Regions from separate parts of the Micromonospora sp. BQ32 genome, predicted to be linked through region 1. Evidence: riboswitches for the same ligand, from Rfam matches in the RefSeq annotation. Region 1 holds a riboswitch; the other holds the start of a gene.
What was found. A riboswitch is a leader RNA that binds a small molecule or an ion and turns the genes downstream of it on or off. The one in region 1 is predicted to bind S-adenosylmethionine.
Positions count from the first base shown of each region.

Region 2: another riboswitch for S-adenosylmethionine. It lies ahead of AC5L30_RS07690 (ABC transporter substrate-binding protein); the one in region 1 lies ahead of AC5L30_RS12710 (aminotransferase class V-fold PLP-dependent enzyme).

Region 1 is NZ_JCADBI010000005.1:128,345-132,577, forward strand. Features, by position in the region: gene AC5L30_RS12695 (GroES family chaperonin) at 2-340, shown strand; gene AC5L30_RS12700 (hypothetical protein) at 434-601, shown strand; partial or broken gene AC5L30_RS12705 (PrsW family intramembrane metalloprotease) at 608-2,117, opposite strand; SAM riboswitch class IV at 2,141-2,261, shown strand; gene AC5L30_RS12710 (aminotransferase class V-fold PLP-dependent enzyme) at 2,308-3,576, shown strand; gene AC5L30_RS12715 (FUSC family protein) at 3,601-4,233, opposite strand, start outside.
Region 2 is NZ_JCADBI010000003.1:151,282-155,514, reverse strand. Features, by position in the region: gene AC5L30_RS07705 (hypothetical protein) at 1-127, shown strand, start outside; gene corA (magnesium/cobalt transporter CorA) at 144-1,274, opposite strand; gene AC5L30_RS07695 (hypothetical protein) at 1,426-1,896, shown strand; SAM riboswitch class IV at 1,907-2,018, shown strand; gene AC5L30_RS07690 (ABC transporter substrate-binding protein) at 2,292-3,200, shown strand; gene AC5L30_RS07685 (amino acid ABC transporter permease) at 3,240-4,013, shown strand; gene AC5L30_RS07680 (amino acid ABC transporter ATP-binding protein) at 4,010-4,233, shown strand, end outside.

The DNA of each region.
Region 1 (4,233 bases):
CGTGACCGCCGACAACGATCTCGACGCCGGCCTGCCGATCCGCCTGCTGCACGACCGTGTGCTGGTGCGGATGGAGGGCAGCGAAGGCGAACGCCGCTCCACCGCTGGCATCGTCATTCCGGCGACCGCCGCGGTCGGCAAGCGCCTCGCCTGGGCCACCGCGGTCGGGGTGGGGCCGAACGTCCGCGCCATCGTCTCCGGCGACCGGGTGCTCTTCGACCCGGACGACCGCTCCGAGGTCGAGCTGCACGGCCGCGGTTACGTGCTGCTGCGGGAGCGGGACGTGCACGCCGTGGCCGCCGAGCGGATCGAGAACGACTCGACCGGCCTCTACCTCTGACGCACCTCCCCCGGCCACCAGGCCCCGTCGCGCACCGTTTGCCCGGCCGCACGACGGGAAGCCATCCGGCGACCGTGGCCCTGGGGAGGGACGATGCCGGTATTCGTGAAGAAGCTGTTGACCTGGGGCAGTGTCGCGTTCCTGATCTACTTCATGGCCTTTCGGCCGGACGGCGCCGCGCAGATGTTCCGGGCGATCGGGGCCGCGCTGGTCGCGATGTTCCAGGGCCTCGGTGACTTTCTCACCTCGCTGATGACCTGAACCGCCAGGCGGCGACCGCCAGCCGTCAGGGGTGGGTCGGCGGCCAGGGCGGCGCCGGTCGCGGGCCGGGCCAGCCGGGTGGGGGGTACCCCACCGCCGCCGGGGCGGGGGCCAGCACCACCGGGATCGGCACCACCGGCTCGTCCGGCGCGTCCACCGGGCGCTCCGTGCCGTCCGGGAAGCGCAGGTGGTAGCGGCTGCCGTCCCAGACCCCCGCCGGGGCCTGCGGGTCCCGACCGACGAAGAACGACCGGTACGAGCTGATCGCGTCCAGCAACTCCCGCTCCTCACGGGCGGTCCGCTCCTGGTCGGCGGGCTTGCGGTCCAGGCCGCGCAGCGTCCCGTCGCGCAGCAGGGCCAGCCGGGTGGCGGCTGACTGGTATCCCCGCATCGCCCGCACCCCGGCGTCGCCAGCCACTCGCCGCGCCCAACTGCGGGCGGCGTGCCGCCTGCCGAGACTGCTCAGGGCGGCCACCTCGGGCGGGCTGAGCCAGCCGGCGCGTACGTAGTCGGGCAGGGCCCGCTCGGTGAGCCGGCCCTCCCAGGCACGCAGCCACAGCGCCAGCCCCACCGTGCCGAAGAAGACCGGCACCATGAGGCCCAGGAAGCCGTACAACATGATCATGGCTTCGCCGGTGGCCTGGGTCAGCGTGGGCAGCAGGTTCCACGTGCCGTGCAGCATCATCGCCAGCAGCAGGCCGGCGATCGGGGCGAGCACCCGGATGCGCCGGTCGGCCGTCCGGGAGGCGATACCCAGCCCCACACCGGTCATCGCGGTGAAAAGGGGATGGGCGAACCCGAACAGCAGGATCCGCAGGATGAAGATCGCGATGACCTGCTGGATGCCGGTCGCCGGGCCGTAGCGGTCGGCACCGGACGCGTACCCCAACCCGCCCAGGTAGAGGATGTTCTCCACCATCGCGAAGCCGACCGCGGCGAGCCCGCAGTAGACCAGGCCGTCGGTGATCCCCGACCACTCGCGGCGGCGGAACACCAGCAGCAGGATCGGGCCCAGCGCCTTGGTCAGTTCTTCGATGAACGGCGCCACCAGCACCCCGGTGAGCGCCGACGGCAGGCCCCAGTCGGCGAAACGGTTGGCCGCGAAGTCGTTCACCGTGAGCGAGGCGGCGGTGGAGACGAACGCCCCCCAGGCGAAGCAGAAGATCAGATACTTCAGCGGCTCGGGTTCGTACCGGTCCAACCAGAGGAAGCAGGCGACCAGCACCGGCACCGGCAGGATGGCGGCGACCACCCCGATCAGCAGGGCCTGCACACCGAGCGACTGGCCGAGCGTGAAGACCATGAACACCGCGCACGCCGCGATGAACAGCACCACCCCGGCCAGTACCAGGAACCGCCGCCAGCCCAGTCGCCGCAGCGGCATCCGGGGCGTCTCGGCCACGGGCGGGGCGGCGGGCACAGGCGGGGCGGCGGGCGACGACGGCAGCGGTGAACCGGGCGGGGTGTCGGCCATGCGGTCAGCGTAGCCATCCGCCGCCGGCTGGTTCGGTCGCATCGGTAGCCGCTATGCTGCCGGCAGGTCACGAGCGCCAGCGTCAAGCCCCGGCTTGCTGGCCGGCAACCCTCGTCGAGTTCGCGGTGGGGTGCCCCGGGTGATGACCGGGCCCAGCCCGATCGGTGTGCTGGGCAAGCGCGGACCCCGTCCCGATGTCGCACCCGGGGTCCCTGACCCGGGAGGTTCCGGCGTGTCCGTCACTCTCGTCCCCTCGCTGCCCAGCCTGCCCACCGTGCCGTCGGCGCCGTCCGCGCCGCTCGACGTCCTCGGCGTGCCCGGCGAGATCAACCTGGACTACGCGGCCACTGCGCCGTGCGCGCGGGCCGCCGCCGACGCCGTGGCTGAGCTGCTGCCCTGGTACGCCAGCGTGCATCGCGGAGCGGGGGCGCTGTCGCGACGCTGCACCCTGGCGTACGAGCAGGCCCGGCAGACGATCGGCGACTTCTTCGGCGCTCGCGCCGACGATCACGTGATCTTCACCCGTAACACGACGGACGCGCTCAACCTGTTGGCGCGGGCCGTGCCGGCCGGGACCACGGTGGTCACGTTCGCCGGCGAGCACCATGCCAACCTGCTGCCCTGGCCGCGCGGGTCGGTGCGGCTGCCGGTGCCCACCGACCCCGACGGGGCGGTACGCGACCTCGCCGCCGCCCTCACCGAGCTGCGCCGGGGCAGCAGTCCGGCGCTGCCGGTGCTGGTCGCGGTCACCGGTGCGAGCAATGTGACCGGCGAGCGGTGGCCGGTCGCCGAACTGGCGCGGGTGGCCCACCGGCACGGTGCCCGGATCGTGCTCGACGCCGCGCAACTGGCCCCGCACGCCCCGGTCGACCTGCCCACGCTCGACGTCGACTACCTGGCCGTGTCCGGCCACAAGCTGTACGCGCCGTTCGGCGCGGGCGTGCTGATCGGCCGGGCGGACTGGCTGGACACCGCCCCGCCGTACCTGGCCGGTGGTGGGGCCACCAGCCACGTCGGGCCGGCCACCCACGACGTGACCTGGGCGACCGGCCCGGCCCGACACGAGGGTGGCACCCCGAACCTGCTCGGCGCGGTCGCGCTGGCGGCGGTGTGCGCGGCGCTCGACGAGGCGGACCAAACTGCCGTGGCTGCCCACGAGCAGGACCTGCTGGCCCGGTTGCGGACCGGCCTCGCCGCCCTGCCGCACGTCGTCGAGCTGCGCACCTTCGGCCCGGACGCGCCCCGGGTCGGCATCGTCTCGTTCGTGGTCGCCGGACGGGACTCCGCCGAGGTGGCCGCGCGGCTGGCCGGCGAGCACCACATCGGCGTACGGGATGGGTTGTTCTGTGCCCACCCGCTGGCCCGGCGCCTGCTCACCGAGGCGGCCGGGCGTACCGGCCGGCGGGACCTGCCGCCCACCGCGCTCCGCGCCAGCATCGGGCTGGGCAGCACCGCCGCCCAGGTGGACCGGCTGCTCGCGGCGCTGGCCGAGCTGGGCTGAGGCCCGCCCGGCGGTGACCCGCGCTCAGCCGACCGGCGGGGCGGTAGGTGGCTTCGGGGTCTCGCCGGGCTCGGCGGGCTCACCGACCGGGCGCTCCTGCTCCCCGAAGGCGGTGCGGATCCACCGGTTCGCCTCCTCCTGCTCGATCCCGGAGGCGACCAGCAGGTCGCTCGCGGTGGTGCGGATCTGGGCGATCACCACGCTGCCGGAGAAGCCGACCCCGGCGCCGTATGCCCGGCCGGCCTCGCTGACCGCCCGCAGCGACCGTTCCCGGGCCTTCTCCGGCTCCTCGCCGGCGGCGAACTCGTGCTTGAGCAGCCGGACCGACTCGGCGAGGTGGCCGATCGCGTCCGGCATCGGATCGGGCACCGGTTCCTCGTCCTCGACCAGCGTGACGGACCGGCGGATCAGCGTGCCGCTGTTGCGCATCGCCCGGTCGATCGGGTCGGCCGCCTCCGCGTAGTGGGTCAGCTCGTCGCGGCGGTGCCAGCGGGCCGGGGAGAGGGTGGCGGTCTCCTTCGCCCCCTCGATCGCCTCGCCCAACGTGGCCAGTTCCTCCTTGTTGTTGCGCAGCCTCTCCAGTGCGCTCTGGATGGTGGCGCGGTCCCGGTCGCGCAGCCCGTCGGCGGTGGCGTCGAGCTGGGCGGCGAGCAGGTC
Region 2 (4,233 bases), on a different contig from region 1:
CGGCGGCGGGATGACCGGGGCGGCCACCCCACTGACGATCTGGGCGGCCGCCGTACTGCTCGGCCGGATCGGTGCCGGCGACGACGACGTCGAGGACGAACGGCACATCCTGCGCGGCATCGAGTGACTCCCGGCCGCGCGACTCAGAGCCAGCCGCGCCGCTTGAAGATCACGTAGAGGGTGCCGCAGACCAGCAGCATCAACAGCAGCGCGAAGAGGTAGCCGAAGCGCCAGTTCAGCTCCGGCATGTGGACGAAGTTCATGCCGTACACGGTGCCGATGAGCGTGGGAGCGAATAGGATCGCCGCCCAGGAGGAGACCTTCTTCAGCTCCTCGTTCTGGCTGTAGCTGGCCGCGGTGAGGCTGCGCATTTCCTCGTTCTGCTGCTGCGAGACGAGGGTGGCGTTGACGGTGAGGATGTTCTGCAACAGGTGCCGGAAACCGTCCACCCGCTCCACCACCTGGGTCAGGTGGTCGGTCACGTCGCGCAGGTAGCGGCGCAACTCCTCGTCCGCACTGGCGGCACCGGCGCCGTCGGCCAGCGCGTCGAGGACGCTGAGCAGGGGGCGGGCGGCCCGCTGGAACTGGATGACCTCGCGGCTGAGGCCGTAGATGCGCCGGCTGGCGTTCGGGTCGCCGCCGAACACCTGGGTCTCGATCTCGTCGATGTCGTTCTCCAGTCCGGCCACCACCGGCGCGTACCCGTCGACGACCTGGTCGAGGATCGCGTACAGGACGGCTTCCGGGCCCCGGGCGAGCATCTGCGCCTCGGTCTCCATCCGCCGCCGCACCGCGGCCAGGTCCGGTGCCTCACCGTGTCGGACGGTGACCACGAAGCCCGGCCCGATGAACAGGTGCAGCTCGGAGAACTCGACCTCCTCCCGGAGGTCGTCATAGCGGGCGGCGCGCAGCACCACGAACAGGGTGTGCGCGTACCGCTCCAGCTTGGGCCGCTGGTGGGCGTTGATGGCGTCCTCGACCGCCAGGTCGTGCAGCCGAAACTCCCGGGCCAACGAGGTGATCTGGCCGATGTCGGGCCGGTACAACCCGATCCAGGCCATCGCGTCGTCCTGCTCCTGGAGGCAGCGGTACGTCTCGGCGAGGCCGGACGGCGAGGCGAACCGGTGCCCTTGGATGTAGACCGCGCTGTCCACCAGGCCACCGTGGGACGCTGCGGGCGACTCCGCGGACGGAGCCGCACCGACCCTCGTCTCGTACTCGTCGAGCTGGCGGCCGAAGCCGCCACCCGGGCGGAAGCGACGGCCGCCGACCATGCCCTGTCCCCTCCCCCGGTGCCGTCCCCTCCAGCCCGGGGCGCTGCTTCCCCCCTGTCCTGGGCCCGAAACCCGCCGTGGCGTCGGTTGGGTTCCGCGCACCGACGGACGGTGGCGGCCCATCGGGCGGATACTCCCCGCCGCGGCCCGGATGATCGACGAACGGGCTGGACGGCGGATCCGCCTCATCGCGCACGAACCCGACCGACGTGACGAGGCGGAGTACCGCGCCAAGCTGGCCCAGACCATGGCGGACAACGACTTCCCCGACGACAGCGACGTCATCTTCGTCGAGGTCAAGGTCACCGACCCGTCCGACTTCGAAACCGAACTACTGGTCCGCGGCGGCGTGGTCGACGGCCGTTTCCCGGTGCTCAGCCTGGCCAGCTCGTCGGTGCCCACCGCGCTCGCCGCCCAGCTGCTGGAGATCCGGGACCGCAGCCGTCGGCGTCCGCACATCTACTTCGAGTGGTCCGAGGGCGGCCCGGTTCGCAACTTCCTGCGCTACCTGGCGTTCGGACAGGGCGCCATCGCCTCGGTGACCCGGGAGATCCTGCGCAAGCCGTCGCGCACGGTGAGCGTGGTCATAACGACTGGACGGCCCACCCGTTGGTGCTGCTAGCCTCGGGCCAGGTCATGAGCGCCAGCGCGAAGCCCCGGCTCGCTGGCCGGCAACCCTCCTCCGCGGTGGGGTGCCCCGGGTGAAGACCAGGCACCGGCACGACGTCGGTGCAAGCGTGGCCTGGCACCCAGGTCAGCACAGACCCGGGAGAACCATGCGCATCCTCAGCACCGCCCCACCGACCGACGTCGCGGACTCCCGCACCGGTCGACCCTCGCCCGCACTGACCCGGCGACGGCACGTGGACATGATGCGAATGTGCAGCGCCGCCTGTCGTCGCGGCATCACGCTCTAGCACCCCCCTTCCCGAACTCCTCCCCACCGGTACGCCCATCGGGCGCGCCGTCGGTGGCGCACGCCCGTGCGCGCCGAGACACCACCCTTCGGAGACACCCGTGCGATTCCTTCCTGCCCTGACCCGCGCCGCCGCCCTGGGCGCGGCCACGATCCTGGCCGCCACCGCCCTCACCGCCTGCGGCGACGACAGCTCGTCCGACGCCACCGCCAACCCGTACGGCCTGGCCCAGCCGGGCGTGCTGCGCGCCGGCACGCTGACCGACGCCCCGCCGAACGTGTACCTCAAGGACGGCAAGTTCACCGGCTTCGACAACGACCTGCTGACCGCTGTGGCCGGCAAGCTCGGCCTCACCGTCGAGTTCGTCGGCACCGACTTCTCCGCGCTGCTCAGCCAGGTCAACAACCGCAAGTTCGACGTGGGCAGCTCCTCGATCACCATCACCGAGGCCCGGAAGAAGACAGTCGACTTCGGCAACGGCTACGACTTCGGCTACTTCGGTCTGGACGTCCCGGCCGGCTCGCCGATCACCAGCTTCGACCAGCTGGCCGGCAAGCGGGTCGTGGTGGTGCAGGGCACCGTCCAGGACGACTACGCCACCGGCAAGCAGCTCAACCCGGTTCGGGTGCCGGACTACAACGGCGCGATCAACCAGCTCAAGGCGGGCACCGCCGACGCCTGGATCGCCCCGGCGGAGATCGGCGAGAAGTCGGCCACCGACAGCAACGGCAAGATCACCGTGGCGGCCAAGCAGCTCAGCCCGGCACCGACGGCGTACGCCGTGGCCAAGGGGAGCGACAAGCTGCGCGAGGCGCTGAACAAGGGCCTCGACGAGGTCATCGCCGATGGCACCTGGAGTCGTTTGCAGGCGCAGTACTACCCGGGCCGGCCGATCCCGGCGGACTTCACCCCGGGCAGCGGCACGGTGACGGCCCCGTCCACGTCGGCCACGCCGTCGGTGTCGGCTGCGCCGACGGGCCCGTCGGCGTCCGCGTCGGCCGCGTCCTGAGCCGGTGACGAGCGAGCGGGGCGGTAGGAGGAGCGACCAATGGATCCGTTGAGCACCCTGTGGGAAACCTTCTTCGACTGGGACTCGATGCGCGAGGCGCTGCCCGAGATGCTGACCGTCGGGTTGCCCAACACCCTGATCCTGGCGGTCTCCGCCGCCCTGCTCGGCTCGGTGCTGGGCCTGCTGCTGGCCGTCGCCGGGATCTCCCGCAGCCGCTGGTTGCGCTGGCCGGCGCGGGTCTACACCGACGTGTTCCGGGGGCTGCCGGCCGCCGCGACGATCCTGCTGATCGGCGTCGGGCTGGCCCCGCTGGGCATGCAGGTCTGGGGGCCGGATCCGTACCCGTTGGGCATCCTGGCGCTGTCGCTCATCGCCGCCGCGTACATCGGGGAGATCTTCCGCTCGGGCATCCAGTCGGTGGAGGCCGCCCAGTTGGAGGGCGCCCGGGCGCTCGGCTTCTCCTGGGCCGACGCGATGCGGTTGGTGATCATCCCGCAGGGCATCCGGCGGGTGCTGCCGGCCTGGGTGAACCAGCTCATCGCGCTGATCAAGGACTCCAGCCTGGTCTACTTCCTCGGCCTGGTGGCCAGCCAGCGGGAGCTGTTCCGGATCGGGCAGGACTACGCGGCCACCACCGGCAACGAGTCGGCGCTGCTGCTGGCAGGGCTCTGCTACCTGGCGTTGACCGTCCCGCTGACGCACGTCGTCAACTGGATCGACCGGCGGCTGCGCGACGGTCGGCCGGCCCCCGCGTCCACCGAGGAGGACGACGACACCGCGTCGTACGCCGCCACGCAAGGAGATCGGCGATGACCACCACCACCACCACGACCTCGGTCAGCCTCGACGTACGCGACGTGCACCTCGCCTTCGGACCGAACCGGGTGCTGCGCGGCGTCGACCTCTCGGTGCCGCGTGGGGCGACGGCCTGCGTCATCGGCCCGTCCGGGTCGGGCAAATCCACCCTGCTGCGCACCATCAACCGTCTGATCGAACCGGACCGGGGCGACGTGCTGCTGGGCGGGCGCAGCGT